Regions from separate parts of the Paenibacillus sp. LS-5 genome, predicted to be linked through region 1. Evidence: predicted binding sites of a transcription regulator. Region 1 holds the regulator's gene; the other holds the start of a gene.
The links. Region 1 encodes CtsR, which represses protease genes until heat stress. Its sites were predicted from a motif close to ATGGTCAATAAAGGTCAAACA; they were not measured.
Positions count from the first base shown of each region.

Region 2: a site for CtsR is predicted at 8,116-8,136, ahead of clpP (ATP-dependent Clp endopeptidase proteolytic subunit ClpP). Genes of this name have one in related genera too.

Region 1 is NZ_JBWAVA010000024.1:49,128-65,499, forward strand. It holds gene cysS (cysteine--tRNA ligase) at 1-557, opposite strand, end outside; gene cysE (serine O-acetyltransferase) at 612-1,304, opposite strand; gene gltX (glutamate--tRNA ligase) at 1,785-3,248, opposite strand; gene ispF (2-C-methyl-D-erythritol 2,4-cyclodiphosphate synthase) at 3,299-3,787, opposite strand; gene ispD (2-C-methyl-D-erythritol 4-phosphate cytidylyltransferase) at 3,784-4,482, opposite strand; gene AC0MA3_RS24470 (PIN/TRAM domain-containing protein) at 4,579-5,667, opposite strand; gene AC0MA3_RS24475 (nucleoside triphosphate pyrophosphohydrolase family protein) at 5,882-6,277, shown strand; gene pssA (CDP-diacylglycerol--serine O-phosphatidyltransferase) at 6,394-7,131, opposite strand; gene disA (DNA integrity scanning diadenylate cyclase DisA) at 7,198-8,268, opposite strand; gene radA (DNA repair protein RadA) at 8,279-9,646, opposite strand; gene clpC (ATP-dependent protease ATP-binding subunit ClpC) at 9,828-12,296, opposite strand; gene AC0MA3_RS24500 (protein arginine kinase) at 12,333-13,397, opposite strand; gene AC0MA3_RS24505 (UvrB/UvrC motif-containing protein) at 13,426-13,950, opposite strand; gene AC0MA3_RS24510 (CtsR family transcriptional regulator) at 13,979-14,440, opposite strand; gene AC0MA3_RS24515 (GNAT family N-acetyltransferase) at 14,844-16,016, opposite strand.
Region 2 is NZ_JBWAVA010000027.1:2,627-18,998, reverse strand. It holds gene AC0MA3_RS25120 (ROK family glucokinase) at 48-998, shown strand; gene rapZ (RNase adapter RapZ) at 1,045-1,944, shown strand; gene AC0MA3_RS25110 (gluconeogenesis factor YvcK family protein) at 2,001-2,936, shown strand; gene whiA (DNA-binding protein WhiA) at 2,972-3,901, shown strand; gene AC0MA3_RS25100 (HPr family phosphocarrier protein) at 3,999-4,268, shown strand; gene AC0MA3_RS25095 (SIMPL domain-containing protein) at 4,494-5,252, shown strand; gene AC0MA3_RS25090 (PdaC/SigV domain-containing protein) at 5,486-6,586, shown strand; gene AC0MA3_RS25085 (GDSL-type esterase/lipase family protein) at 6,717-7,355, shown strand; gene clpP (ATP-dependent Clp endopeptidase proteolytic subunit ClpP) at 7,434-8,030, opposite strand; tRNA gene AC0MA3_RS25075 (tRNA-Arg) at 8,223-8,297, opposite strand; gene AC0MA3_RS25070 (sugar-binding transcriptional regulator) at 8,629-9,681, shown strand; gene gap (type I glyceraldehyde-3-phosphate dehydrogenase) at 9,798-10,808, shown strand; gene AC0MA3_RS25060 (phosphoglycerate kinase) at 10,921-12,102, shown strand; gene tpiA (triose-phosphate isomerase) at 12,136-12,891, shown strand; gene gpmI (2,3-bisphosphoglycerate-independent phosphoglycerate mutase) at 12,894-14,438, shown strand; gene eno (phosphopyruvate hydratase) at 14,499-15,785, shown strand; gene secG (preprotein translocase subunit SecG) at 15,963-16,196, shown strand.

The sequences.
Region 1 (16,372 bases):
GCTTTCCAGAGGACAAAATCCTCGGGCTTTTCTTTACGTGAATCAACTTCCACCCGGATGCCGAAATGCAGCTCCTCCAGATTCTGGCGGGAAAGCTTGCCGTAATCAGTAAATTTGGCTGTACGGTAATAGACGTCACCTCCATTTTCGTAGGCGTAGCCTTTTTCTTCAAGCTCCTTAATGAACTCGATAATCAGCTCCATGCTCTGCGTAACCCGGGGGTTCATCGTCGCTGGTTTTACACTAAGTCCTGCAAGATCCTCCCAGTAGGCTTTGATAAACGTTTCCGCAACCTCTGCTACAGTAGTATTCATCTCTTCTGCCTTGCGGATCAGTTTGTCGTCTACATCCGTAAAGTTGGTAACATAATTGACTTCATACCCTATCTGTTCCAGATAGTTCCGGACGATGTCAAAAACAATCACCGGTCTGGCATTGCCTATATGCATGTAGCCGTAGACGGTTGGACCGCACACGTACATTTTAACCTTGCCTGATTCCTGTGGGACAAATTGTTCCTTACTGCGCGTCATTGTGTTATAGATTTGCAATGCCATGTTTGCTCCCAATCCTTTCTATTTGACCGCGGATTCTGTTGAATACCGGTATGCTCAGATTTCGTAATCACCGATATACTGCTGGCTCTCCAGGCGTCTCTGCTCCTGCTTCTGATGGTCCTCTGTACCCAGCTTTTCTCTGATTTCTTCGATCTCTTTCTGTAAAAAACGCAGGGAATCGACCAGGGGATCCGGCATTTTGGTGTGGTCAAGCCTGTCAGATACCCGTTCACCATTCCGTTTGACCACCCTTCCAGGGTTGCCCACCACTGTACTGTTGCTTGGCACTTCACGGAGAACAACCGAATTGGAACCGATATTGCAATTATCGCCGATCCGGAACGATCCCAATACTTTTGCACCGGAGCCGATCACAACATTATTGCCTACGGTCGGATGACGTTTCCCTTTTTCTTTACCCGTTCCCCCGAGTGTGACTCCTTGATAAATAATCACATCATCCCCGATTTCGCAGGTTTCTCCAATCACAATGCCCATTCCATGGTCAATGAATAAGCGGTTGCCAATCGTTGCCCCTGGATGAATTTCAACACCGGTCATAAATCTGCTAACTTGGGAAACGATACGTGCAAGCGTAAACCAGCGCCGTTTATAAAAAGAATGAGCTATCCGGTGTGCCCAAATAGCGTGAAGCCCGGCGTAGGTGAAGACAACCTCAAACCAGCTGCGGGCTGCGGGATCGTTGTCGAATACTGCCCGTATGTCCGACTTGACATGCTTAAACATCACGGTTCCCCTCTTCTTTGACTTCCTCGCCTCCTGTTAACAGGTACGCATAAGGAAGGTATTATCTACAGCCCACGTTCTCTTTATATACATGCATTTCAACAAAAAACGCCCCTGCAGCATAATGCTGCAGAGACGTTTAACCGCGGTCCCACTCTGCTTGGACGTTGCATGATTCACCGGATTCACCATTCTCAGCCAGTAAGTGCTTCTGTCCCTCTTGGCGTCTGTAACGGCAACGTCCCCGGCACTGTCTAATGTCCCATGAAGGAACACTCAACCGTGCAGCTCACAGGCGCATGTTCAGCGGCAGACAAATGAATAACTCCCAGCCTGCAAAGGAACAGTCCCTTGGCGGTTATTCTCTCTGGCAATTGTCTTTGTGCGCTTACTTTTCCTGATCCCAGCTATTATTGTATGCTTCTATCTTAGCTAAAAGACAACAGACTGACAAGGGGATGCCCCTCCTGTTACTTCTTCTTAGGCCCCTTTGATCTGCGACTTCAGACGATCGATGACCCGGTTACGGCCCAAAAGAACTATTGTCGCATTCAGATCACGGCCATGTGTCTGTCCGGTTAAAGCAACACGGATTGGCATAAACAGCGCCTTACCCTTATGTCCGGTTTCTTTCTGGACTTCTTTAATCAGGACGGCCATGTTGCTGGCGGTAAATTCATCTGTGGCTTCTACCTTGCTCAGGAAAGCGGACAAGACTTCAGGCACCTGGTCTTCGGCCAGAATCTGGGCAGCTTCTGTCTCGAGCTCTACATGACTGCGGAAAAACAGCTCGGACAGCTCTACGATGTTCGATGCAGAAGTCATCTGCTCCTGGTATAGAGCAACCAGACTTTCCGCCCATGCCTGCTGCTCTTCATTCAGTGCTTCCGGCAATCTTCCTGCTTTTTGCAGATGGGGAATAGCTAACGCCGCGATCCGCTTAGGATCTGCATGCTTGATATAGTGGTTATTCAAATGCGACAGCTTGTTGGTATCGAATACGGCAGGACTCTTGGATAGCCGGTTTGCATTGAAGATAGAGATCAGCTCTTCTTTGCTGAAAATCTCCTCTTCTCCCTCCGGCGACCAGCCCAGCAATGCAATAAAGTTGAACAATGCCTCTGGCAGATAGCCCAGCTGATCGTACTGCTCAATGAACTGAATAATGGATTCATTACGTTTGCTCAGCTTCTTGTGGTCATCCCCAACAATCAGGGTCATGTGTCCAAATAGCGGCGCTTCCCAGCCCAGTGCTTCATAAATCATCAATTGGCGAGGTGTATTCGAGATATGGTCTTCCCCGCGCAACACATGGGTAATCTCCATCAGATGATCATCCACTGCAACAGCGAAGTTATAGGTTGGTATTCCATCCTTCTTCACAATGACAAAGTCGCCCATCTCCTTGGAATTAAAAGAAATACTGCCCTTAACGATATCATCAAAGGTATAAGTGCGATCCTCTGGCACACGGAAGCGGATACTTGCTATACGTCCTTCTGCTTCATAAGCCTGGCGCTGATCTTCAGTCAGGTTCCGGTGTTTGCCGGAATAACGCGGAGTCTCGCCTCTAGCGGTCTGCTCTTCACGTTCAGCTTCAAGCTCTTCTTCTGTGCAGTAGCATTGGTACGCTAGTCCCCGGTCAAGCAGGTCCTGCCAGTATATGCGGTAAAGATCCAGACGTTCCGTCTGGCGGTAAGGTCCGTATTCACCGCCGACATCGACACTCTCATCCCAATCCATTCCCAGCCATTTCAAATATTTGAGCTGGCTTTCTTCCCCTTCAGCAATATTACGTTTTACGTCCGTATCTTCGATACGGATAATAAATTTGCCTCCCAGATTACGGGCAAATAAATAATTGAATAACGCCGTTCTGGCATTTCCGATATGTAAATGTCCCGTAGGGCTTGGTGCGTAACGCACCCGGACTTGATTAGCCATGTCATTCCCTCCGCTTCATAATGGTTAAAATTAGGCTGTTAACAGCCATCTCAAGATGATATCACATCTTGCAACAGACAGACAATAGATTGTGCCGCAATACCTTCTCCGCGTCCGGTAAAGCCCAGCTGTTCAGTAGTGGTTGCTTTTACATTCACCTTCGATGTCTCCGCTCCCAGTGCCTTAGCGATTACCTCGGTCATTTGCGGGATATAAGGGGCCATCTTAGGCTTTTGGGCAATAATAGTAGAATCAATGTTACCAAGTTTATAGCCGCGTTCACGGGCGAGAGCCCATACATGCTCCAACAGCTTCAGACTATCCGCATCCTTAAAGGCCGGGTCCGTATCGGGAAAATGTCTGCCGATATCGCCAAGTCCCAGGGCGCCCAGAATAGCGTCGCTCACTGCATGCAGCAATACATCCGCGTCGGAATGCCCAAGCAGTCCCTTTTCATAAGGAATCGTGACCCCGCCAATAATGCACGGCCTGCCTTCCACCAGCTGGTGTACGTCAAAACCTTGTCCTACAGCAATCATATTTGTACCTCTCCCCTGTTTCTTTGTGTAAATTCAGCGAAATCCAGATCCTCCGGTGTGGTGATCTTAATGTTTGCGTAGCTTCCCTCCACGACAGCAACCGGAATACCGCTGCGCTCCGCGAGACTCGAGTCATCGGTGCCAAGAAACCCATCACGCTCTGCCGACTCATACGCCATAATCAGCTCGGACAGACGAAAAGTCTGCGGGGTCTGAATCGCCCACAGACTTCGCCGATCCGGTGTGGACAACACTTTGCCATCCTTGTCCACCTGCTTGATCGTATCTTTTACCGGTACAGCAAGCACTGAGGCACCATTCTCCTTGGCATGCTCATAACAGGCAGTAATTTCTTGCTCCTGCACAAAGGGTCGGACACCATCATGAACCATTACCCAAGTGGTCCCCAGTTTTCTCAGTCCCAGGTGAACAGAATGCTGGCGTTCGGATCCTCCGGTTACTACAGATGACACTTTGTCGAGCTTGTAGTCCTTTATCCACTCCAGGCAGCGTTCCACATCCTCTTGGCCCGTAACCAGTACAATCTCAGAGATAAGCGGATGCTGCTGAAATATCTCCAGGGTATGAACGATAATCGGTTTCCCCTGCAGCAGCAAATATTGCTTGCTCTCCGCAGTCCCCATTCTTGTTCCTTTGCCCGCTGCTACGATCACGACACCTACACTGTTTGACATTCTGCCCTACTCCTGTCTTTCACGTATACTCCCATCATAACGTGTTTAGCGGGCATTTCCAACCCATTAGCCAAGCTTTCAGCGTTCCAAAACCGTTTATTGCGCTTTCTCCATCAGTTTCGGCTTGGCAAAGATCATGCGTCCCGCCGAAGTCTGCAGCACGCTGGTTACCAGAACTTCCATGGTTGTACCGATGTATTCACGTCCGCCCTCGACCACAATCATCGTTCCGTCATCGAGATAGGCAACGCCTTGTCCATGCTCTTTGCCATCTTTAATAACCTGGACAATGATTTCTTCACCAGGCAGCACCACCGGCTTTACCGCATTGGCCAAATCGTTAATGTTGAGAACTGACACTCCCTGCAGTTCACACACCTTATTAAGATTAAAGTCATTGGTTACCACCTTACCCCGCAGCACCTTAGCCAGTTTAACCAGCTTGCTGTCCACTTCAGAGATTTCTTCGAAATCACCTTCGTAGATCAGCACTTTTACATCCAGCTCTTTTTGGATTTTGTTGAGGATATCGAGTCCGCGCCGGCCGCGGTTGCGTTTCAGCAGATCTGATGAATCGGCGATATGCTGCAGCTCCTCCAGAACGAATTCTGGAATTACAATGGTACCCTCAATGAACCCCGTTTTGCAGATATCTGCGATCCGTCCGTCAATAATGACACTTGTATCCAGAATCTTATGCTCTTCCAAACCGCGTCCTTCCGGCTCCGGAGCCTGCCCCCAGCGTCCGGTTGTCCATAGAGAAGCCAACTCTTCTTTCTTTTCCAATCCAATCCGTAGACCCAGGTATCCAAACGTAAGCGTTGCAGCGACCTGCAGCAGCTCTCCTGCCTTTCCAAGCCAATCCATGGTTGGATATAGCAACAGGGACAAGAGAAGGCCTCCCGTAAGCCCAGCAGCGCCTGAAGCCAATTCGTTCATAGGGATGCGCGAACAATACAGTACCGCCTCCCGCAGTTTTGAACCTCCCCATTCCGCGCACAAAGTCCCCGCAAACAAAAAAATAATGGCTCCCAGCACCGCAAACAAAAGGCTTCCTTGCACAGGCAAGCTATCACCCAGTTTTCCCATTCCCTCCGGGAATCCTCTTTCTGCCGCATGGTATAGCGTATAACCTGACCAAGCTCCGCATAGGGCGGCAAGCATCAAAATCATTTTTTTCCACATTACCTCAGGCACCTCCTTTTATTCATCCTAAAATGATCTATACCTCTCCAGTATGTTCCAATTTTCAGGACGGTAATCCGGGGGAGCTTTATTTTTTCTGACACTGAATATATTCGTTGCTGTAAAGACAAACGGAAACTTCTATTACTGGTTGAAAACGGGGGAAGGACTGACATATAATGAACTCAATTACGAACCCAGGGGTGAATGGAAAATGAGCGCACCAAGTTTACAGGCCTTCCAGGATCAAGTCTCCGAACTGCTGCTCCGTCACCGTAGTCTTCTGGATGTAATGTCCAAGAATGGGCAGAGCAGCGCTTCCGTCAATCGTGCCGTCGTCAAAGCCATTACGGAATGCGGCTGTATTCAGCTGCACGCCAAGAAACAGATATTCGAACCTGGCTTAGGGCTTGAACAAGCCAAAGAACTCGCAGGAACTCATCTTGAAGGCGAGCTGTGCGAGAACTGCCGTGAGGTGGTTGCCTCCGAGCTGGGCCGTGAGCTGTTCTATATGTCTGCACTCTGCAATTTGCTTAACATTAATATGGACGAGGTTGTAGAAAAAGAGTCACAGAAATGTGCTACGCTTGGTTTGTTTAACTTTTCCTGAATAGCTTGTTGCGCTCGTTCCCTTCGCCAGTTCGGCAAAAAAAGGCTTCGCCATCCACTGTTCACAGGGAATGGCAAAGCCTCTTTTATTTTGAGCATCAGACATGCAGCAGCGAATCATCCATTTTTGGAGTGATATATTTTGTCTTCTGTGCGTCGTCTGCGGCGGTGGCGGCGACGAGCCGTCAACCGGTCGATATTTTGCTTAAACCCATACAACGCATATGATGCAAGAAGTACAAAGATCAGCTTGGCAATTTGCTCAGGAAAAATAACGGCAACTGCAACAGCTATAACAATCACAACAGGGGCACCTACAACTGCTTTTTTGGGCAGGCCCACTTTTTTAAAATTCGGATATTTAACCGTACTGACCATGAGGTAGGACAACAGCAGTGTAGCCACAATCATAAATGGAGCCGATACATCTTTATGAAAAAGCGCCAGTGTAGCCAGCACCCCGCCCGCAGCCGGAATCGGCAATCCTACAAAATATCCGGGGATACCCGGGCGGACATTAAAACGGGCCAAACGAAGCGCACCGAATACCGGGAAAATCGCCGTTACGGTCCAGCCTAATGCAGAATTCAGATCCTGAAGGCTAGTAATGTACATGATCAGCGCTGGTGCCACTCCAAAGGAAACAACATCGGATAAGGAGTCCAGCTCCTTGCCGAATTCACTCTCACATTTCAGCGCCCGTGCAACACGCCCATCCAGCCCGTCTAACAGCATAGCGATAATCACCATGATAGCGGCCATGCTCAGTTTACCGTCAAACGCCATCATGATACCAAACATTCCAAGCATTAAGTTACCAATGGTAAACAAACTTGGAATTGATTTTTGTATCATTTCTTCACCTCTATTATCTTACTATTGAGCAAACAACGTCTCCAATATTACGTGATTGTATGTTATTTACATTTGCCTGTCAATAAGAACTTGCTTCTGTAGCCGCTTGAGTCCGTCCTGAATATTGCGGGCACGCACTTCTCCGATACCATCCACTTCATCCAGTTCTGCAATACTTGCCGTCATCAGGTTAGGCAGCATTTCAAATCTTTCCACCAAATTGTGTATGATCACATTAGGCAGTCTTGGAATTTTATTCAGCAAGCGGTAGCCGCGCGGCGTTACTACTTCCTCCGAAGCAATCGCCGTAGACGAATACCCCAGCAGGCGGGCAATGTGATTGTCGTCCATCAGATCATCGTCGCTGGTGCGTTTGAGTCCGGCAATAATTTCGCGGATTTTGTCCTCCTGTTCCTCCCTTGCATAGTCTCTGTACAGAAGCCATGCTTCTTCCTCTGTATTTCCAACCAGTTCTTCCATTTGCATGCTGATCAGGCGTCCTTCATTGCCGAGCTCGTTGATATAGCGTTTGATTTCCATCTTGATCCGAAGCACCATTTCCACGCGCTGGATAACTCCAACCACCTCTGCAATGGTGACGATCCCTTCATACTCGGAAGCAGACAGATTTGTCAAACTCTGTGTAAGCACTGCTCTGTACTTCTCCAGGGTTTGGATCGCCTGATTGGCCTTGGCCAGGATGGACCCGATTTCTTTGAGGGCATAACGGATAGAGCCTTGATACAGCGTGATAATATTGCGGCGCTGAGAAATGGAAACCACCAGCTTACCGGTTTGCTTGGCCACACGTTCCGCTGTGCGGTGCCGGATACCTGTCTCGATAGAGGAGATGGAGGAGTCTGGAATCAACTGCGTATTGGCATACAGAATCCGTTTCAAATCCTCGCTCAAAATAATCGCACCGTCCATTTTGGCCAGCTCATACAAGTAATTGGGTGAAAAATCACAATTGATGGAAAAGCCGCCATCGACAACTTCCATCACTTCTGGGCTATATCCAACAACAATGAGCGCTCCTGTCTTTGCCCGCAGCACATTCTCCAGACCTTCCCGGAAAGGTGTCCCAGGCGCAGCCATTCTGAGCAGATCATTCATATTCTCTATTTCCTTTGTCATTCTGTGCCCCCTAATCTAACGCGACCGCTAGTGCATCTGCAACGGTGCTGACGCCAATAATCTGGATATCTTGCGGATGCTTCCAGCCTTTCATGCTTTTCTCGGGCATAATGACTCTCCGGAACCCAAGCTTGGCTGCCTCCTTCACACGTGTTTCTGCACGTGAGACCCCTCTCACTTCTCCCGTAAGTCCAACTTCACCAAAAAATACATCATAAGGCTTTGTTGAAATATCACGGAAGCTGGAGGCAATACTAATGGCAACTGCCAAATCAATAGCCGGCTCATCCAATTTTACCCCGCCAGCCACATTCAAGTAAGCATCCTGGTTCTGGAGAAACATCCCCATCCGCTTCTCCAGCACTGCAATGATCAGAGCCATCCGTTGATGGTCCATGCCTGTGCACATCCGCCGTGGTGAAGGGAAATGGGTAGCCGCCACAAGCGCCTGAAGCTCCACAAGCACAGGCCGGGTTCCTTCCATACTGGCTACAACTGTTGAGCCAGCTACTCCAAGCGGGCGCTCCGACAAGAAAAGCTCAGAAGGATTCTCCACTTCAGTAAGCCCGATTTCCCCCATCTCAAAAATCCCGATCTCATTTGTGGATCCAAAGCGGTTCTTGACTGCACGCAACAAACGGTACGTATGATGCCGCTCCCCTTCAAAATAGAGAACGCAGTCAACCATATGCTCCAGCATGCGGGGACCTGCGATTGCTCCTTCTTTCGTTACATGTCCTACAAGGACCGTGGCAATTCCGCGAATTTTGGCGATCCGCATGAATCTTGTCGTACATTCCCGTACCTGGGTCACACTGCCGGGTGCACTTGTCACCTCTGGCATAAATACGGTCTGAATGGAGTCAATTACAAGGAATTGGGGCTGAATCTGCTCAATAGCTTCTTCAATGCTCTCCATATTTGTCTCACACAGCACATAAAGCTCTGCTGACAGCGCCCCGAGGCGATCCGCACGAAGCTTCGTCTGACGTACAGATTCTTCTCCCGAAATATAAAGCACCCGCAATCCCTGCGTTGTCAACGCATGTGAGGTCTGCAGCAGGAGCGTCGATTTACCAATCCCCGGGTCTCCACCTACCAGTACCAGCGAACCGGGAACAATTCCTCCACCCAGCACTCGGTTAAGTTCTCCTATGCCTGTCAGGATACGAGGCTCTTTGTCACTTTCTATATTTATGATCGATTGCGCCTTTTCTTTACTCTGAAAAATCGGTGCATTCATGCCTTGTGTTTTGACTACGGTTTCCGTCTCTTCCACCATAGAGTTCCAAGCCTGGCAGCCGGGACATTTACCGAACCACTTTGGTGATTCGTAGCCGCATTCGGTGCAGAAAAATTTAGTTTTTGGTTTAGCCATGTGCGCTCCTATTCATCCGAACTTGCTAAAATTGCGGGTAATTTTCGCTTACTCAAAGTTTACCATTTCTGCACAGTGAACGGAAGGTCACTTAAGATCTACTTTTGGATCCGCTTTACACAAAAACAAAGCCCCCACTTCTCCATACGGAGAATCGGAAGCTTTGTTTCAATACTTAAGGTTATTCTTTTCCAACCTCATCTTCTTGTGTAACAGCAATCGGAGCTTCCACTTTGGTTACTACAAGTTCACCATTAACTTCATCAATGTTAAGGGAATCTCCTTTTTGAATGTTGCCTTTCAGCAGCTCCTCGGAGAGACGATCTTCGATGTGCTTCTGGATCGCCCGGCGCAGCGGACGCGCACCAAAGGCTGGATCATATCCCTCTTTGGCCAAAAAGGCTTTAGCCCCATCTGTGAGCACAAAGTCCACATCATACTCACGCAGCCGTTTGCGTAATTCTTCGGACATAAGTGTAACAATTTCGGCAATATGCTTTTCGTCCAGGGAGTGGAAGACGATAATTTCGTCAATACGGTTCAGGAACTCTGGGCGGAAGCTCTTCTTCAGCTCCTCCATGACTTTACCCTTCATGTTGCTGTAATCCGCCCCGGCATCTTGTACCGCGGTGAAGCCAAGCGTCGAATTCTTCTTGATCGCCTGTGCCCCTACGTTAGAAGTCAGAATGATCAGGGTATTACGGAAATCAACCACACGGCCTTTGGAATCGGTCAGACGACCATCTTCCAGCACCTGCAGCAGAATGTTGAATACTTCCGGATGAGCCTTCTCAATTTCGTCCAGGAGTACAACAGAATATGGCTTGCGGCGAACCTTTTCGGTTAATTGCCCGCCTTCTTCATAGCCCACGTACCCTGGAGGAGCTCCGACCAAACGGGAAGTGGAATGTTTCTCCATGTACTCTGACATATCGATACGGATGACCGCATTCTCATCACCGAACATAGCTTCAGCAAGTGCACGAGCCAGCTCCGTTTTACCAACACCAGTTGGTCCGAGGAAGATGAACGAGCCCATTGGACGTTTAGGGTCCTTGAGGCCTGCACGTGCCCGGCGGAGTGCCCGGCTTACTGCCTTCACGGCTTCATCCTGACCAATGACCCGTTCATGGAGCAGAGCTTCCATGTTAAGCAGACGGTCTGTTTCCTCTTCCTTCAGCTTGCTTACAGGGATTCCTGTCCAGCTGGCTACCACCTGAGCGATATCCTCTGGTGTAACCTGAGAATCAGTACGGCCCTGTTTTTCTTTCCACTGGTTCTTGGTGGTATCCAGTTCTTCGCGAATTTTTTGTTCGGTATCACGCAGTGCAGCCGCCTTTTCAAACTCTTGGCTTTGTACTGCGGAATCCTTCTCCTTGCGGATATCATCCAGACGCATTTCGAGCTCTTTCAAATTTGGCGGGATCGTGTACGAGTTAAGTCGTACCTTGGAGCCTGCTTCATCAATAAGGTCGATTGCCTTATCCGGCAGGAAACGGTCCGGAATATAACGATCGGACAGCTTCACAGCTTCCACGATTGCTTCATCTGTGATCTTCACCCGGTGATGGGCCTCGTAGCGGTCACGGAGACCGTATAGAATCTGGACAGCTTCTTCCGGAGACGGCTGATCCACTGTTATAGGCTGGAACCGGCGCTCAAGAGCCGCGTCCTTCTCAATATATTTGCGGTATTCGTCCAGGGTAGTTGCACCAATGCATTGCAGTTCCCCACGGGCAAGAGCAGGCTTCAGGATGTTGGAAGCATCTATCGCACCTTCTGCACCGCCAGCTCCGATCAGGGTATGCAACTCATCGATAAAGAGCACGATGTTACCTGCTTGACGAATCTCATCCATAATCTTTTTGAGGCGGTCCTCGAACTCACCGCGGTATTTCGTACCGGCAACCACTGAACCCATGTCCAAAGTCATTACGCGCTTGTCGCGCAACGTTTCTGGAATTTCATTATTGATGATCTTTTGTGCCAAGCCTTCAGCAATCGCTGTTTTACCTACCCCTGGTTCACCGATCAGGACCGGATTATTCTTGGTGCGGCGGCTAAGCACTTGTATTACGCGCTCTATTTCTTTACTGCGGCCAATGACCGGATCCAGATTGCCGTCTTTGGCATAAGCAGTCAGGTCGCGGGCCAGACCATCCAGCGTAGGCGTGCTGACATTGGCTGGAGCACCGCTGTGACTCGAAGTAGCTTCACTGCTGCCCAGAAGCTGCAGGACCTGCTGACGGGCCTTATTCAGGCTGATTCCAAGGTTATTCAGTACACGGGCAGCAACACCCTCGCCTTCACGAATCAGTCCAAGCAGAATATGCTCTGTTCCTACATAAGTGTGGCCCAGCTTACGAGCTTCATCCATCGACAGCTCGATAACCTTTTTGGCACGAGGAGTATAAGCAATGTTTGTAGGCTGTTCTTGTCCCCGGCCGATCAGTGTTTCCACTTCGTCCTGAATTTTCTCAAGACCCAGACCCAATCCGATTAAAGCCTTAGCGGCAATGCCGTCACCCTCACGAATCAGACCGAGCAAAATATGTTCTGTCCCAATGTTGTTATGTCCCAAACGAACGGCTTCTTCCTGCGCCAGCGCCAGCACCTTTTGTGCGCGTTCCGTAAATCTTCCAAACATCATATCCCCTGCACCTCCACGGATAATAAATATCTATAATTAATGTTGTGATCCCAGTGTCTCCCGGAGCAGCTTCGCCCGGTACATATCGCGTTCGGTGGCCGAAAGCTCGTCGCCGAACATTTTTTGCAGAAAACCCGGCTGTGTCTTCACATTAAGCTCATTGAGGACTGAAATCGATGGTCCTTCCAGTATCCCTAGATCTACTCCGAGCCTCAGATCGGATAGCCGTTGGGCAGACTCTTTGAGTTCCATCACCGCTGCATACGACAAAATCCCGTAAGAACGTTTGATTCTGTCTGTAATCCTCAAGGCGGAATCCACCAGCAGACGTTCCCGCGCGTTACGTTCATGCTCAATAATCTGTGTAACTACGCTGTGAAGGTTCTCGATAATTTCACTTTCAGTCTGGCCTAGCGTGATCTGGTTGGAGATCTGAAAGATATTTCCTACTGCCTCGCTGCCTTCTCCATAAATCCCTCTTACCGTAAGCCCTACCTGATTCACAGCGGATAAAATCCGGTTGATCTGATGGGTCATAACAAGTGCAGGCAAGTGGACCATAACCGATGCGCGAAGCCCTGTACCCACATTCGTAGGACAACTGGTCAAATATCCTCTTCGATCATCAAAGGCATAATTGACCGAGCTTTCAAAAATATCATCAATAGCTGTCGCCCTTAGCCAAGCTTCTCTGACCTGCAGACCGGGGAACAGGCACTGAATGCGCAAATGGTCCTCTTCATTGATCATAATGCTAACCGATTCATCTTCATTCAGGATGACTGCACCACCCCGTGCCTCATTGGCGAGGTTAGGGCTGATGAGATGCTTTTCCACGAGCACCTTTTTGTCCAGTTCATCAAGCTCATCCAGCTTCAGGAGTTGAAAGTTACCGAAATCGGCAGTTGCTTCTCCCTGAAAAACAGGAGCGAGCTGTTCCAGCACCTCTTCCGACTGCTCCGCCGAAGCCAGCAAAGGGAAGGGTAAATGCTCCAGATTACGGGCAATCCGCATCCGGCTGCTAATGACAATCTCGGAATGGCTGCCACCGCAACGCATCCAGTCACTAAGGGCTTGTTCGGTAAACCGGAGACTTGACATGGCTTATCCCCCCTATATATCAAAGACTTTACTCTTGTGGCATTTCTTTTTCAAGCCTACGGATCTGATCCCTCAGCTCAGCTGCATTTTCAAACTCTTCCTGCGCAATACTTTGCTGCAATTCCTGCTTCAGCTCGTCAATCTGGCGTTTGCACATGATCTTTGCTCCGGCACGTTTGGGCAACTTACCCACATGGGCGGTGCTGCCATGAACCCGTCTGAAGAGCGGATCCAGCGTACTGTCAAAATATTTATAGCAGGAGCTGCAGCCAAAACGTCCAAGCTTGCTGAACTGGGAGTATGTCATTCCGCAATTCTCACATTGCAGGCTTTGTGCGGTCTGAGCGGCTGCATTTTTCTCTTTGCCGGCTCCTTCCAGATCCAGTAGACCTGAGAGCAGACTATGAATGGAGAATCCTCCCGAAGTTCCAGGAATCAGCTCACCCTTCTCACGTGCACAGCTTTCACAAATATGAAACTCCGTCTTCTCTCCATTCACAATCTTTGTGAAATGAAGTGTCGCCGGTTTGACCCCGCATTCCTGGCAAAGCATAAGCGGTGTCCCTCCTTAAGATTGACCATTATTTGCCCAATAAAGAGATTAGCATAGCCTTCATTAGCTTGGCACGAATCTCATCCCGGTACGGCAGATTAACCGTCAGGCATTCCCGGGAAACAGCAGCGCGCAATAGGCACGCTTCACGCTTGGTTAGAAACCGGGCCTCCTCCAGCTGATAAATCAGCCCTTCGGCGGAATTTTGATCGATATCTTTTCCTATTGTAGAATTGAGATGGGCGTAAAGTGCGACATTCTGGGGCAACTCAAAACGCTGAATCCGGATGTACCCCCCACCGCCACGTTTGCTCTCAACTACATAGCCCTTTTCCAAAGTAAAGCGTGTACTAATGACATAATTGATCTGAGACGGCACACACGAGAACTGGTCCGCCAGGTCATTGCGCTGAATTTCCACCGTACCTTCGGGACTTTCATGCAAAATATTCTTCAGATATTGTTCGATAATATCAGAGATATTACGCATCATCCATCCTCCAGTATTCAAAGCTTATAGTGCAACTGAGTGCGCATTCCGTCCGGCAATGATCTCTAAAGAACTTAACCCACGGGCAGAGGCCCGAATCGAAACCACATCCCGGAGATACACCAAAAAAGCCATTAATGAAGAGCCGGCCACCAGTGTCTCCACTTCCTTCAATACATTGAAATCGAGCTTCGTTGACTTTGACTTTCTTTGACTTTTTTCATATTATAACACATTCTCACTGAATTCCAAGTGGTTGCTTATATTTTTTACGATTTAGGGTGATTGTATTCTGACCTTTGTGAATAAATCCAGCGTTTTGCTAGAGGTTACCATTGAACCTTTTTATTAAAAAAGGCCCTCCAAGCTTCGTTAGGAAGCAAGGAGAGCTCTAATTACAGGATTAGAAAAAATCAAATAATGCTGTTTTCCCCTCCGGGATAATCCTTTCCAGCCAGGCCAATTCCGCTGAGTCAGCTGTTAATTGCCCATATCTGGCCAGTTCTCCCGGCCGCTTGTACCCTAGAAGCAGTACAGTCAGCGTGCCAATAGTACAACTCATATCGGCCGAGGCTTTTTCCCCTTCAAGACGGTTTAGTGTTGCTGTTCCCTCCTCAGTTACACTCCATAACCACAATCCATCATTCCACGGAGCATGTTCATCATCAATATAGAGGGTTCTACTCTCAAGGCGGTTTAAGGCCTGAAAGGTGAAGTTCTCTACAAACGCCTGTGCGTTCACAATCCGTGCCATGAAATATGGATAATTCTCCTGTGGAATGCGCGGATCCGGAAGTAAATACGGAAGAATATCGTCGGCAGGCACCAGCTTGAGCGAAGCTCCCGTTATCATCGAATCATGGTTGGCAAAAAATGTCCACAAGCCCTGACGCGCTGCTTCGTTCAAGAATATAAATTCATCAATGACCAGCTCATTATTTGTTACTTTGTACAGTGCATATCCTTCCGGATCACCAAGCTTGGAGTAAAAAACACAGTGATGTGTCTGGTCATCCAATACACTCCGCTTCCACCAGTCCGCATCACGCTGCAGAGTTCCATTATACTCAGCGGCAAAGCTGCTATACAGTCTCTCCAATGTTTCAAGCCCCGCTGAGTCACGCTTTACAGTCCCCTGAATTTCAGTTTTCTTTGGAAATTTGTTCACAGGTATGGAATATTTTTTATATTCGCAATAGACCTCCCAGCCAAACTTACGGTAAAAAGGAATTAAAAACGGATGCAAAAAGGATAATGTCTGACCCGCTTCGTTCATCGTTTGCAGAGTATGAGATAGAAGCTTAGCTACAAGTCCCTGTCTGCGGTTCTCCGGCCATGTAGAAACTCCGGCGATTCCACCCATGGGAACAGCTCTGCCTTGTATATAGACCTGAAGCGGAAGTAATGTCAGCTGTGCTCCAAGCACTTCATCTTCGAAGACACCCCATACTCTTTCCGGCTTGAATTGCAGCTTCGCATCAGCCCGGTCTTCACCCGTAACCTTATATTTAAAAGCATATTCGGACAAGCTTAGACTTGCTTCAAATTCCTCGGGTTTCAATTGCCTGATTTCCATTTCCGCTCACCTCACCATTGTTAATAATACGCTTTATATGAGTATAACAAGCAAAAGACTCTGGTGCTAACCCACTCTCAAAAAATACCTCCGCTAAAAGTTATCCACAGAAAAATACTGAAACAAATCATTTTGTTTGAATTAATTGTTACAAAAAATAGTTATCCACTATTTTCATATACTTGTCCACATAATCCACTTTTTATCCACAAAAACCGTGGATTAATCGGTTTTCTCTTGACTCATCTATATAATTATGTATTCCGCAACACAAAGGATGGATGTAATGCGCCTTGTACTTGTATCCACATGTGTGCAATTTTTCTGAACTTACAGAAAATTATCCACAGCTTTTC
Region 2 (16,372 bases), on a different contig from region 1:
GGTACGTAGGATTAACTATTTTAGCATAGAAAAAGGTGGCTTGTTACATGTCTGAAAGTATCTACGTTGGCGTGGATTTAGGTGGAACCACGATTAAGGTTGGAATCTGCAATGCCGAGGGGAACCTGCTGCATACCTTTGAGGGACCTACGGGGACAGCCGATGGCGTCGATGCTGTCATCGATAATATCGAAAAGTATGTGCGTCAGATTGTGGAAGAATCCCCGTACTCTTGGGATCAGCTTGCCGGTGTAGGAGCGGGCCTGGCCGGGTTTACGAATATTCGTGAAGGAATCATCATTCTTGCGCCTAACATAGGTTTTAGAGATGTGCCGATCCGTGCCATTCTGGAGGGTCGTTTGAACAAGCCCGTCAAAATAGACAATGATGCGAATGTGGCTGCGCTGGGCGAGGCCTGGAGCGGAGCGGGACGTGGTGTAGAGAACTGTGTTTGCTACACGCTGGGCACAGGTGTCGGCGGCGGAATCATTATTAATGGCAAAGTGTATCAAGGATTTGCCGGACTTGCGGGCGAGCTTGGTCATATTTCTGTAGTGCCTGATCTGGAAGCTATCCAATGCGGCTGCGGCAACATGGGTTGTCTGGAGACCGTTTCCTCTGCAACCGGTATTATTCGTATGGCAAATGATGCTGTTAGCCGCGGCGACCGCACTTCCCTGTCCATGGTGGAGAAAATTGCCGCCAAAGAGGTATTTGATGCCGCCAAAGCCGGAGATGAAGTTGCTTTGCGGATTGTGAACCGTGCTGCGTTCTATCTGGGCAAATCCATGGCTGCTGTCGCAGCGGTACTGAATCCAGAGGTGTTCATCGTTGGGGGCGGGGTCTCCAAAGCCGGAGATATTCTGTTTGAAGAGGTTCGACGCGTATTCGCAAAGCTGGCCCCGGCTCCGCTGCAGACCGGAGTGACCATCGTTCCGGCCGAGCTCGGTAATGATGCGGGTATTATTGGCGCTGCAGGTCTTTTGCTGCGTTCTTAAGCAGATGGAATTCTTCATATACTATTTATAGGGAGGGGGCGCTTTGATGACCGAACTGGAACAATCACCGCCCGGTGGTGCCACCCTGATCATTATTACGGGCATGTCAGGTGCAGGCAAGACGATTGCTGTACAGAGTCTGGAGGATCTCGGGTTTTTCTGTGTGGATAATTTGCCGCCGGTGCTGATTCCCAAATTTGCTGAGCTGATTGAGCAATCCAAAGGGAAAATCGCCAAAGTAGCGCTTGTTATCGATTTGCGCGGGAGAGAGTTCTTCACCGCTTTGTCGGAATCATTGTCCTATATCAAAGACGAGTCTACGATCGGTTTTGAGATTCTCTTTCTGGATGCAACGGATTCTGTACTGGTACAACGTTACAAGGAGAGCCGGCGGCATCATCCGCTGGCACCTAAAGGCATGCCGCTAGATGGTATCCGCCTGGAACGTCAGATGCTGGAGGAGTTGAAGAACTCTGCCACCTTATGTCTGGACACCAGCAGCATGAAGCCCGTCCAGCTAAAGGAGAAGATCGTATCACGTTTTTCCCATTTAGGTAAAAGCACACTTTCTGTTAATATCACTTCGTTTGGCTTCAAATACGGAATTCCGATCGACGCAGACCTGGTATTTGATGTCCGTTTTTTGCCGAATCCTCATTATGTGGATCATTTGCGGCCAAAGACGGGTCAAGATAGCGAGGTTTACGATTATGTTATGAAATGGCCAGAGACACAGACGTTTCTGACCAAACTGCTGGATATGCTTCATTTCCTGATACCGCAGTACCGGAAAGAAGGCAAATCCCAGATTATTATCGGTATTGGCTGTACGGGTGGCAAACACCGCTCTGTAGCAATATCCGAATACCTGGGCAAGATGCTGGGGGTTAGCGAGACGGAGTCTGTAGCCGTCAGCCACCGGGACTCTGAACGTGACCGGCATTAAGAGAGAAGGGGTCAATAGTGGCTGAAGAACAAGGACAGCGTCCACGTATCGTCGTTATGGGTGGAGGTACGGGATTGTCTGTTATGCTTCGCGGTTTGAAGGAAAAGCCGCTTGATATTACAGCGATAGTTACTGTTGCGGATGACGGGGGGAGCTCTGGCATACTCCGAAGTGAACTGCAAATGCCACCCCCTGGTGATATCCGCAACGTATTGACAGCAATGGCTGATGTAGAACCGCTCATGGCCCAGATTATGAGATACCGCTTCAGCAGTGGCGAAGGCTTGGCTGGGCATAGCCTGGGCAATCTGATCCTGGCGGCGCTTACGGACATTTCCGGTGATTTTGTCACTGCCGTCCGGGAGCTGAGCCGGTTATTCGCCGTGCGCGGACGCGTGCTACCTGCCGCGGGTGAGGCGGTAGTGCTGCACGCTGAGATGGCTGATGGCTCTATAATCACAGGTGAGTCCAAAATCCCTGAAGCTAGAGGGGTCATCAAAAGAATCTCCCTGGAACCAGCTAATGTAGAGCCGCTGCCGGAGGCACTGGAGGCGATACGTAATGCCGATGCAATTCTATGTGGACCTGGCAGCCTATACACGAGTATCTTGCCAAATTTGCTGGTGCCTAAGCTGGCAGAGGCCGTTGTGGCTTCGGATGCGATCAAAATCTTTGTCTGCAACGTGATGACCCAGCCTGGTGAAACGGACAACTATACAGTTAGTGACCACCTTCAGGCCGTCTATGACCACATAGGACTTCATTTGTTCGATTATGTGATCGTGAACGATGGCGAGATTCCCGAGCAGGTACAGTTGAAGTATGCAGAAAAGGGTGCCCGGCCTGTCCAGCTTGATCTTGATGTGGTGGATGGTAACGGCTACAAAGTGATTGCCGATAAGCTGGTATTATTCAAGACCTATCTGAGGCATGATACAGATAAGCTTAGTCATCATATTTACCAGCTTGTGAAAGACTGGATTTCCAGATAAGTCTATTTTGTAGGAACATGAAAGAGGTGAGCCCCTTGTCTTTTGCGGCCCTTACCAAAAAAGAGCTGACGATGGTGGAGAGCCAGCCTTGCTGCGAGAAAGCGGAGATGTCCGCGCTGATCCGGATGAACGGTTCCGTGCAGCTTTCAAGCAAAAAGGTAGTCCTCGACATTTCGACGGAGAACGCCGCGATTGCAAGGCGGGTATATTCTTTACTTAAGAAATATTACCAAGTCCATATCGAGCTGCTCGTGCGTAAAAAAATGCGTTTGAAGAAGAATAACGTCTATATCGTGCGGATTCCAAACCGTGTTCAAGAAATTCTCAAGGATCTCCGGATCGTGTCCGAAGGCTTCATCTTCACAGATGGAATTGACGAAGAAATTGTCGGCAAGAACTGCTGCAAACGTGCGTACCTTCGCGGGGCATTTATGGCTGGCGGATCGGTTAACAATCCGGAAGGATCGTCTTATCATCTGGAGATTGCTTCGATGTATGAGGAGCACTGCAAGGCACTGGTGGATCTGGCAGGTGAGTTTCACCTTAATGCCCGTTGTATTGAACGCAAAAAAGGCTTCATTTTGTACATCAAGGAAGGCGAGAAGATCATCGAGTTTCTGAGTCTGATCGGCGCACATCAAGCATTGTTCAAGTTCGAGGACGTGCGGATTATGCGTGACATGCGTAATTCCGTGAACCGGATCGTCAACTGCGAGACGGCTAACCTGAACAAAACCATAAGCGCCGCAGTACGGCAGATCGAGAATATCAAGCTTCTGCAGCGGGAGATGGGACTGGATAGTCTGCCGGATAAGCTGCGCGAAGTAGCCGAGATCAGACTGGCACACCCGGACATTAACCTTAAGGAAGTTGGCGAAATGCTGAAGGGCACAGTCAGTAAATCAGGAGTAAATCACCGTTTGCGCAAAATTGACGAGCTGGCTGATAAGGTCCGGGGCGGCTGATTATTTTTTTTCTAGTGTGGTTGCGGTTATAATGATATAATATTATAAAATTAATGTGAAATTTTTGGGCAGATCTCAAATAGGGGGTAAGCGTTTCATGACAAAGCACCCGGTAGTTGTACGGTTGAAGACGGGGCTTCACGCTCGGCCGGCAGCATTGTTCGTGCAAGAAGCAAACAAATTCTCGTCGGAGATTTTCGTGGAAAAAGACGATAAAAAAGTGAACGCTAAAAGCATCATGGGTATTATGAGCCTGGCGATCAGTTCCGGCACGGAGATTTATATCAGCGCGGACGGCGCCGATGCGGACCAAGCTGTAACCGCTTTGACAAGTCTTGTTAGCAAAGAAGAGCTTGAGAACCAGTAATTGTTGCAAGGCCTTACTTTTTAATGGCATGACTAAAAGCCCTCCGGGGCTTTTTTTATTGTCTGTGTATAGATGTGCATTGAAAAGGATAAGGGTATAGATAGGTGTTCTGGCAGTCTTGTATAATTTCTTTCTTATCCAATGAGGTAATATGCAACTTTTGCCAAGCTGCATCGTCTAGAGAGTACCAACAACAATTACAAATAGCGAAAGGGGATAGCAGACATGAATACATGGAGCAAAAAGCTTGGAGTAGTAATGCTGGCAGGGAGTTTGATGATGGGGGGGATGGCTTTGAGCGGAGCATTCCAGGGTCCTGAGAAGGCTTACGCCGCCGATGAAGTGCAGAAAAACGTCGTCAATGTGATCGGTAAAGGAGAACTTTCCATCAAACCGGATGTTGTCTATCTGTCCATCGGGGTCAACACTACTGCGGCAACGGCGGAAGAGGCTCAAAAAACCAATGGAGCCAAAATCGCCAAGATTACCGCACTGCTGAAAACCACTTGGGGCATTGCAGATAAAGACATTCAGAGCACTCAATTCAGCGTACAACCGAACTACAGCTATACTGAAAAAGATGGTCAGCAGATTAAAGGCTACATTGCGCAGCATACGCTGAAGGTAACCTATCGTGATCTGGCCAAGGTTGGACAGTTGCTGGATGCCGTTTCTACTGCAGGAGCGAACAACATTGGTAATGCACAATTTGCTATTGAAGATCCGTCTGCATTCGAAGCGCAGGTGATTGAGAAGGCCATGGCCAATGCCGATGTAAAAGCTGGTGCTATTGCCAAAGCGGCCAAACGCAGTCTGGGCCAGGTCGTTACAGTCACGCAGAATGATGACGGCAACAATCCTGTGGTCTACATGGAGAATGCGGTGATGTCCAAAGCAGCAGCAGATACTGCTGGCGGCACTTCCGTTGAACCGGGGGAAGTAAAGGTTTCAACGCAGCTTAGCGTAATGTATGAGCTGAAATAGTCTGTTTGCTCAAGAGGCACTTTTTCTGCTGGCTACAGTGGGGAACAGTGCCTTTTTTATTTTTGAGGGGAATGGTTGTGGAAATCTCTCATTTTGTTTAAAGAAATGTAATAAGGAGCCCTGAAAAGCCCATCGAAGCTTAAGAAATTGTAAAGGGCTTTGTAACAATGGCTGCTCCTGATGTCTCTATAATGGGAAGAGTGGAAATGAGGCTAGCGGAAGGGGATAATCATATGAAGAACATCAAGAAGAAACAAGCCCATGTGTGGGGCGCAGGGATCATGGCGGCGGGGATTCTGCTAAGCGGAGGGCTTTTGCCGGCAGAGACGAGTCAGGCAGCTTCGGCTACGGTTCAGACCAATCCAGAACACTCGCTAGTAGTGCTGAAGGTGAACGGCAAAATCACGCCGCAGACCGGCATTGTCCGTGAGGGGAAAGTTTGGGTCCCGGTGACGTTTTTGCGGGATTCTCTGGGGATGCAGTTAACCTACGACAAGACAGAACAAGCCTATACGATTGGCAAAGGAACATCTAAGGTTAAGTTGTCTGTTACCGATTACGAGATTTCGATTTCAGTGAATAACTTTTATATTAATGAATATCAAGCCGTGAACATCAACAATCGTCTGTTTGTTCCATTAGACCTGCTGAATGATTTTCTGGGGTATAAAGGTGATTGGAGTGCGTCTACAGGTCGACTGAATGTCATCAGCAAACCGCAAAATGCCATCACTGTTAAGACGGAGAGTATCGACAAGGACCGTGAAGATGCACCAATCAAACTGGATTACCCGCAAATCAGTGGTCTGGCGAATGCCAAGGCCCAGCAAACGATTAATGACACGATAAAGCAGACCTTCACCAAGTTTGCAGCTGACGCGGAGAAGGAGATTGCGAATAAATCCTCGGATGACCGGCCGTATGAATTCGACGGGGGTTATGTGATCACCTACAACCAGGACGGCATACTCAGTCTGATCACGAACCAGTATAGCTATCTTGGGGGTGCTCACGGGATGACTTACAACAATGCGTTCACATTCTCACTGAAGGACGGCAAGCGCCTCCTGATCGGGGATTTGCTGAAAGCCAACCCGAACTATAAAAAGGAGCTTAATGCGAAGCTATCCAAGCTCATTAAGGCAGAGGGCGGTTACCTGGGAGGGTTCACGGGCCTGAATACAGAGAAGAATTTTTATGTGAAGGACGGGAGATTGGCCGTTTTCTTCCAGCTCTACGAATACACAGCCTATGCTTCCGGGTTCCCGGAGTATGAGTTCACCTTCAAGGAGCTTCTTCCAGATGGAAGCAGCCCATTCGCTGGGCTGAAATAAGTATAGTCTACTATAAAAGAGTAGATTAACCCGCTCCGCTAATGCCGTGTAGGGATACCTTTCTGTGACCAGGCACTTCTCGCATTCATAAGCTATAGGAGAAACTAGCTTATGAAGAGGGGGGAAGGAAATGAGTTATCTGTACACAGCCATTGGCGATTCCCTGACAACCGGATTCGGAGCTCTTCCGGGCAACGGTTTTGTACCTGTATACCGCAAAATGGCAGAGAGCCGGCTCCGTGCACCAGTTGGCGTAGCCAACCTTGGCATCAATGGTCTAACTACGGCTGCATTGGGGCAGCGTCTAGGCAGTGCACCCATAATGCGCCAAGCGATCCGGGATGCAGATATTATTACATTGTCCATAGGCGGGAACGACCTGATTAAGGCAGCCAAAGCCGTCTCCTTTCGTCCAGGTGACCTGTCTCCAGCGCTGGAACGGGCACTTCGTGAGTGCAAAAGAAATTTCAGCGGGATTATGGGTTCTCTCTGGCAGCTCAAGAACGGCAGCCGCCGCCCCTTTATCATCCGGATGGTTGGACTTTATAATCCTTATCCTCAGTTCACGGAAGCTACAGACTGGGTAAGGCAGTTTAACGGCTATGTAGCGGGCTATAGCAGCAGTGTATGCGGGTTTGCCTCCATCTATCATGAGTTCGCCGGCAATGAGCATGGATTGCTGTCACTGGACCATGTGCATCCAAACGGCAGAGGCTACCGTATAATTGCCGGGAAGCTGGATGCCTTAGGTTACGGCCGGCTGCGATAACAAACTGCTACTATATAATGCAAAAGAGGCTGCTCAGACCATAATGGTCCAGGCAGCCTCTTTGTATGTTCTTCTGAATTATACGCCGGTAGGCAGCGTCTTCTCGATAACTTTATCGACGATACCATATTCAGCTGCATCAGCAGCACTCATGAAGTAGTCGCGGTCTGTATCCTTTTCGATACGCTCCAGCGGTTGGCCAGTACGTTCGGACAAGATACGGTTCAGTTTGTCGCGAAGCTTAAGGATACGGCGGGCACGGATTTCGATGTCTGTAGCCTGACCCTGCGCTCCACCCAGCGGCTGGTGGATCATAATTTCACTGTTCGGCAGTGCAAATCGTTTGCCTTTGGCACCGGCATTCAGCAGGAAAGCCCCCATGGAAGCGGCCATGCCCACACAGATGGTGGAGACATCCGGCTTAATATATTGCATTGTATCAAATATAGCCATTCCGGCTGTGATGGAACCGCCAGGGCTGTTCACATACAGGTGAATATCCTTATCCGGATCCTCGGCAGCCAGGAAGAGCATTTGTGCGATGATGGAATTGGCTACCACGTCATTAACCTCCGTTCCGAGGAAAATGATGCGGTCCTTCAGCAGGCGGGAATAGATGTCATAAGCGCGCTCACCGCGGTTGCTCTGTTCTACTACCATAGGAATATAACTCACGTGGAAAACCTCCTTGAATTGGTTCTTCGAATGTGTTCATTTTTACTGTTACCGTATTAACCACATGATAAACAAATTCAAACAAAAAGTCAAAGAAAGTCAAACTTAGTTAATAAAAAAAGAGCCAACAAGTGGCTCTTTGGTTAAGTAGTATAGGTACAGCTGCTAAATTATGTACAAAGATGAAATTAATGGCGCGCCCGCCAAGAATCGAACTTGGATCTCAGGCTTCGGAGGCCTACGTCATATCCATTGGACCACGGGCGCAACAGAAATTATTATAATCCATTTAGGCTGTAAATGCAACGGCTAATCATTTTGCTGCAAAATATCTTTGTTTTCTTCTCCATTGTCAGCCGCAAGCGTGCGTGGATATTCAGCAGCCTGGGCTTTTATCTTAGGGTCACGGGACTTTCAGCACTTTCCATTACCCACCAGATGTATAAGATGAAAAGAGGTTGAGAATTATACTCACGGAAGACTTGCACTCCGCGTAATATTTGGGTAGAATATGGGTGGGACTTAAAAAGTTAACCCGGGACATTTTAAGACCATGAACAAGGGAATAAGAGGAAGACGAAGTTGCAGGAGTGAAAGCATGCGTAATTTATTAGAAATCCAAAAGCAGCTTCTGCCTGATCTCATGGAAACCCTTAAGAGACGTTACACGATTCTACATCAGATCATGCTGTCCGATATTATTGGGCGCAGAACGCTTGCCGCTTCGCTCGATATGACTGAGCGGGTGCTGCGCGCCGAGACGGATCTTCTGAAATCGCAAGGGCTCATTGAGATCGAGAGCGTAGGCATGCGCGTAAGCGATGCGGGGCGCAGACTGCTTGACCTGCTGGAGCCAATCGCCAAGAGCCTGTTTGGCCTGGATGATCTGGAAGAGAAAATTCGTACAACGTATGGTCTGAACAAAGTTATTGTGGTCCCTGGTGATTGCGAAACCTCGCCATTCACGAAACGTGAGCTCGGACGCGCGGGCGCCAAAGCATTGCTAGGTGTATTGCGGTCGGATGATACCATTGCCGTTACGGGTGGTTCAACGCTTGCTGAAATGGCTGATCAGCTCACACCTCCGTTATCTCCTTCCTATAAGAACGCTTGGGTTGTACCAGCGCGCGGGGGATTGGGTGAGAGCATGGAGATTCAGGCCAACACGATTGCTTCAAAGATGGCCAAACGGATGGGGGCTAATTACCGCCTTCTGCATGTGCCTGATTTACTTAGTGAAGATGCTTACCAGTCCCTGGGGCTCGATGCGAACATTGGGGAGATTGTACAAATTATCCGCAGGTCGCGAATTATTGTGCATGGTATTGGGGATGCCATTGAAATGACCCGCCGCCGTAAGCTGGATGAGGCTACAGTCTCAGAAATCCAGGGAGAAGGAGCGGTTGCCGAATCGTTCGGCTATTATTTCAATGAAGAAGGTCAGGTTGTTCATACTATGCTGACTATGGGGCTCCGCCTAGAGGATATTATCCGCACGGAAGTCGTTGTCGGTATCGCCGGAGGCAAACGAAAGTCCAAAGCCATCCATGCGATGCTTCGTTTCGGGCAGGAGGATATACTCGTTACCGATGAGGCGGCGGCTATCGAAATTGGTAAAGAAATTGACAATCAGGTCCAGGCAGTCCTATAAATTCCATAATATGGGAAGCAAGCAAAGGGTTTATGCATTATACTTAACATTGTTGTCTTGACGAGCCTCACGGCCTGTCTTGAATAAATAAAACGAAATCTAGGAGGAACTATTCAATGAGTGTAAAAGTTGGTATTAACGGTTTTGGACGTATTGGACGCCTTGCATTCCGCCGTATTCAAAATGTAGAAGGTATCGAAGTGGTAGCAATCAATGACTTGACTGACGCTAAGATGCTTGCTCATTTGCTTAAATATGATACAACTCAAGGTAAATTCCAAGGGGACGTTGAAGTACATGACGGCTTCTTCAAAGTAAACGGCAAAGAAGTTAAGGTTCTTGCGAACCGCAATCCTGAAGAACTTCCTTGGGGCGACCTGGGCGTAGATATCGTTCTGGAGTGCACAGGTTTCTTCACAACTAAAGAAGCAGCTGAAAAGCACCTGAAAGGCGGAGCTAAAAAAGTAGTAATCTCTGCTCCAGCTACTGGCGACATGAAGACCGTTGTTTACAACGTTAACCATGACATCCTTGATGGTACTGAAACTGTAATCTCCGGTGCATCTTGCACAACTAACTGCCTGGCTCCTATGGCAAAAGTTCTGAACGACAAGTTCGGAATCGTTGAAGGCCTGATGACTACTATCCACGCTTACACTGGCGACCAGAACACACTTGATGCTCCACACGCTAAAGGCGACTTCAGACGCGCCCGCGCTGCTGCTGAGAACATCATCCCTAACACTACCGGTGCTGCAAAAGCAATCGGTCTGGTAATCCCAGCACTGAAAGGCAAACTGGACGGCGCTGCACAACGTGTGCCTGTTGCTACTGGTTCCCTGACTGAGCTCGTTACTGTTCTTGAAAAGAATGTTACTGTTGAAGAACTGAATGCAGCTATGAAAGCCGCTTCCGATCCAGACACTTATGGCTACACTGAAGATGAAATCGTATCTTCCGATATCAAAGGTATGACTTTCGGTTCCCTGTTCGATGCTACACAGACTAAGGTTCTAACTGTCGGCGACAAACAACTGGTTAAAACCGTTGCTTGGTACGACAACGAAATGTCCTACACTGCACAGCTCGTTCGCACTTTGGAACACTTCGCTAAGCTGGCTAAATAATACCGATTTCCCATAAGCAGTATCTATAGAGCGGAAACAGAAGTTCCTTGTTTCCGCTCTTTCTAAATGAATTCGTGGTTGTACCAATTTTGGGTGTGGAGGAAATTTAATCATGAACAAAAAAAGTGTCCGTGATGTAGAAGTAAAAGGCAAGCGCGTATTCGTACGTGTAGATTTCAACGTGCCAGTGGAAGACGGCAAGATCACTGATGATACCCGTATCCGCGAAACCCTTCCAACGATTAAATACCTGATTGAGAACGGTGCAAAGGTCATTCTGGCCAGCCACATGGGCCGTCCTAAAGGCCAATTTGTTGATTCCATGCGTTTGACAACGGCTGCTGTACGTCTGTCAGAGCTGCTTGGCAAACCAGTAGCAAAAGCTGACGAAGCTATCGGCGATGCAGTAAAAGCAAAGATCGCTGAACTGAACGATGGTGATGTGCTTGTGCTTGAAAATGTCCGTTTCTATCCGGGCGAAGAAAAGAACGATCCTGAACTGGCTAAGCAGTTCGCAGAACTGGCTGATCTGTTCGTCAACGACGCATTCGGTGCAGCTCACCGTGCGCATGCTTCCACTGAAGGTATCGCCCACTTCCTGCCGGCCGTATCCGGTCTTTTGATGGAGAAAGAACTGTCCGTACTGGGTAAAGCTCTGTCGAACCCTGAACGTCCTTTCACCGCCATCATCGGTGGTTCTAAAGTTAAAGACAAAATCGACGTTATCGATAACCTTCTGACTCTGGCTGACAATGTTCTGATCGGCGGCGGCCTTTCTTACACGTTCACCAAAGCTCAAGGTTACGAAATTGGGAATTCCCTGGTCGACAACGATAAAATCGATGCGGCACTTGGATTCATCGAGAAAGCCAAAAAGCTGGGTAAAAACTTCGTGCTTCCGGTTGACGTTGTAGTCGCTGACAAGTTCGGTGCAGATGCCAACACCAAGGTTGTAGATGTAACGGATATTCCTGCAGGCTGGGAAGGTCTGGATATCGGTCCGAAGACCCGTGAAATTTATGCCGATATTATCAAAAACTCCAAGCTGGTGGTTTGGAACGGACCTATGGGCGTATTCGAAATTGACATCTTTGCTGAAGGTACAATTGCCGTAGCTAAGGCTTGCGCAACTACCGAAGGCTACACTGTTATCGGTGGTGGTGATTCCGCAGCGGCTGCTGAGAAATTCCACCTGGCTGATCAGATGGACCACATCTCCACTGGCGGCGGCGCATCACTCGAGTTCATGGAAGGCAAGGCTCTTCCTGGTGTAGAAGCACTGAACGACAAGTAAGACGTAGAAGGTAGAAGGAGGCAATCCATTACTATGAGCAGAACACCTATTATCGCCGGTAACTGGAAGATGTTCAAAACAGTTTCCGAAGCGGAAGGCTTTTTCGCTGAAGTCAAAGGCCAGGCAGAAGTGAAAGGCGTAGAAACTGTAATCTGCGCACCATTCACGAATCTGCCGGCACTGGTTGCAGCGGCCAAGGGTACCAGCATCAAGATTGGCGCACAGAACCTGCACTTTGAAGACAACGGAGCCTACACAGGCGAAATCAGCGGCGTAATGCTGAAAGACCTTGGCGTAGATTATGTAATCATCGGTCACTCTGAACGCCGTGCATACTTTGGCGAAACAGACGAAATCGTGAACAAGAAGATGCATGCGGCATTCCGCCACGGCATCACTCCAATTGTCTGTGTAGGCGAAAAGCTTGAAGAGCGCGAAGCTAACCAGACAAAAGACGTATGCAAAGTTCAGACCGAAGGCGCTTTTGCCGGCCTTAGTGCGGAACAGGCTGCAAGTGTAGTTATTGCTTATGAGCCAATCTGGGCTATCGGCACAGGCAAATCGTCTACTTCCCAGGATGCTAATGAAGTTATCGCCTACATCCGTACACTTGTAAAAGACCTGTACGATGAAGCGACTGCTGAAGCCGTGCGTATTCAATACGGCGGTAGTGTGAAGCCTGAGAATGTTACGGAGTATATGAGTCAAAGTGACATCGACGGCGCGCTCGTCGGCGGTGCCAGTCTGCAGCCTGCTTCGTTCGTTTCATTGGTTGAGGGGGCGAAGTAAGGATGTCAGCACCAAAACCGGTTGCTTTGATCATCATGGATGGTTTCGGTCTGCGCAACACGACTGAAGGCAATGCTGTTGCCCAAGCCAACAAGCCGAACTATGACCGCTACCTGAAACAGTATCCGAACACCACGCTTACCGCTTGCGGCGAAGCTGTGGGACTGCCGGAAGGACAGATGGGTAACTCCGAAGTGGGTCACCTTAACATCGGTGCCGGCCGGATTGTATATCAGGACCTGACCCGTATCGACAAGTCGATCCGTGACGGGGAATTTTTTGAGAACGAAACACTGGTTGCAGCTGTAAGAAGCGCTAAGTCAACTGGCAAGAAGCTTCACCTGTATGCGCTTGTATCCGACGGTGGGGTGCATAGCCATATCAAACATTTGTTTGCTATGCTCGATCTGGCCAAAAAAGAAGATATGCACGAAGTGTATATCCATGCTTTCATGGATGGCCGCGATGTACCTCCTGACAGTGGACAAAAGTTCATTCAGGATCTGATCGCGAAGATTGAGGAAGTAGGCGTAGGCAAGATTGCTACGGTATCCGGACGGTATTTCGCGATGGACCGTGACAAACGCTGGGAACGTGTAGAGAAGGCATACCGCGCTATGGTCTATGGCGAAGGCCCTAAGTACACTGATGCTCTGCAGGCAATCACTGGATCTTACCAGAATTCTGTGTATGACGAATTTGTTGAACCTAGTGTAATTGTAGACAGCGAAGGCAAACCGACAGCGACTGTAGAGAGCGGCGATTCCGTCGTGTTCCTCAACTTCCGCCCGGACCGTGCCATTCAGCTGTCCCAGGTATTCACGAATTCAGATTTCCGCGGTTTCGACCGGGGTCCATTGTTCCCGCAGAACCTGCATTTTGTATGTTTGACTACTTTCAGCGAAACGGTTCAAGGTTATGTGGCGTATTCGCCGAAGAACCTGGACAATACGCTGGGTGAAGTGCTCGTACAGCAGAATAAGAAGCAGCTGCGTATCGCGGAAACTGAGAAGTATCCGCACGTAACCTTCTTCTTCAGCGGTGGACGCGACGAAGAGCTTCCTGGCGAAACCCGTATTCTGATCAACTCCCCAAAAGTGGCAACCTATGATCTTAAGCCTGAGATGAGCGCATACGAAGTGGCGGCGGCCTGCGTAGCGGAGATCGAAGCAGACAGACAAGATGCCATTATCCTGAACTTTGCCAATCCTGACATGGTAGGACACTCCGGCATGCTGGAGCCAACCATCAAGGCAGTAGAGGTAACGGATGAATGTGTGGGTAAGGTTGTGGATGCAGTCGTAGCCAAAGGTGGCGTTGCAATCATCATTGCCGACCACGGTAATGCGGATATGGTGTTTGACGAGAATGGTCGTCCGTTCACGGCACATACCACCAACCCGGTTCCTTTCATTGTAACCACCGAAAATGTTGTACTGCGCGAATCCGGTATTCTCGCAGATGTGGCACCGACTATTCTGGACCTGATGGGACTTCCGCAGCCTGCGGAAATGACCGGACAGTCCATGATTGCCAGCCGCAAATAAGTAATACCCCCTAAGTAATTAACGAATACCAAAACCATATTTAAAAGGAGATTAACTTATATGACTATTATTTCTGACGTATATGCACGCGAAGTCCTTGACTCCCGCGGTAACCCGACTGTAGAGGTTGATGTTTATCTGGAATCCGGCGCTAAAGGCCGCGCTATCGTTCCTTCCGGCGCTTCCACTGGCGCTCATGAAGCTGTAGAGCTTCGTGATGGCGACAAATCCCGTTACATGGGTAAAGGTGTTCTGAAAGCTGTTGAGAACGTAAATGAAATTATCGCTCCAGAAGTAATCGGTATGGACGCTCTTGACCAAGTGGGCATCGACAAACTGATGATCACTTTGGACGGAACTCCTAACAAAGGCAAGCTAGGCGCTAACGCAATCCTGGCAGTATCTATGGCCGTAGCTCGCGCAGCTGCAACAGCTTTGGATATTCCTTTGTACGTATACCTGGGCGGATTCAACGCTAAAACTCTTCCAGTACCAATGATGAACATCATCAACGGTGGTGAACATGCTGACAACAACATCGACGTACAAGAGTTCATGGTTCTTCCTGTAGGTGCTCCAAGCTTCAAAGAAGCTCTTCGTACAGGTGCAGAAATCTTCCACAACCTGAAATCCGTACTACAGTCCAAAGGCCTGAACACTGCTGTAGGTGACGAAGGTGGTTTCGCACCGAACCTTGGTTCGAACGAAGAAGCAATCACTACAATCATCGAAGCTATCGAAAAAGCCGGCTACAAACCAGGTGTTGACGTATTCCTGGGTATGGACGTTGCTTCCACCGAGTTCTACAAAGACGGTAAATACACACTTGCTGGCGAAGGTAAATCTTACACTTCCGCTGAGTATGTTGACCTTCTTGCTTCATGGGTTGAGAAGTATCCTATCATCACCATCGAAGACGGTATGTCCGAAGACGACTGGGAAGGTTGGAAATTGCTTACTGAAAAATTGGGCGATAAAGTCCAATTGGTTGGTGACGACTTGTTCGTTACTAACACTGAGCGTCTTGCTACAGGTATCGAAAAAGGTATCGGTAACTCCATCCTGGTTAAGGTTAACCAAATTGGTACATTGACTGAAACCTTCGATGCTATCGAAATGGCTAAACGTGCTGGTTACACAGCAGTTATCTCTCACCGTTCCGGTGAATCCGAAGATAGCACAATCGCTGACATCGCAGTTGCAACTAACGCAGGTCAGATCAAAACAGGTGCTCCTTCCCGTACAGACCGTGTTGCTAAATACAACCAATTGCTTCGCATTGAAGACGAACTGGGCGAATTGGCTCAATACAACGGCCTGAAATCCTTCTACAATCTCAAAAGATAATTTCTTTTGAGAAAAATAAATACAGAGCCTGCCGAACCCGGCAGGCTTTTTTTGCCTATCTACTCTCAATCAGTTGTATTCGAATCTCTCCTATGATAAAATAAAAATGCTGTTTATGAATTCGTGAAATTTAAATTAGCATAGATAGTGATGCTTGGACGTAGGAGGTGGAAGTGAATGGATATCTTTTTGAAAGTAGTGCTCCTGATTTTTTCCGTCGGTCTGATTGCGGTCGTTCTTCTGCAAAAGGGGAAAAGCGCAGGTCTTTCCGGTGCCATCTCCGGCGGTGCTGAGCATCTCTTTGGTAAGACCAAAGCGCGTGGTATGGAGCTAGTACTGCAACGCGTAACGGTTGGACTGGCAGCAGGATTCTTCATTATGTCGATCCTTGTGGCTGTTCTGGTTGACTAGATTGCTAACAACAAGCTTTCGCTCTGTTCTTATGGAGCGGAGGCTTTTTTGTATGGAGCTTAGATTATATTTGTCTAAAGGGGCCCCGCAAAGTACCTGAGTAAGCTTCAATGCCCAGGTTTTACTTTGCGGGGTTGTTTTGAAAGATACGGTTTTTCGATGATGGAATTTTCTAT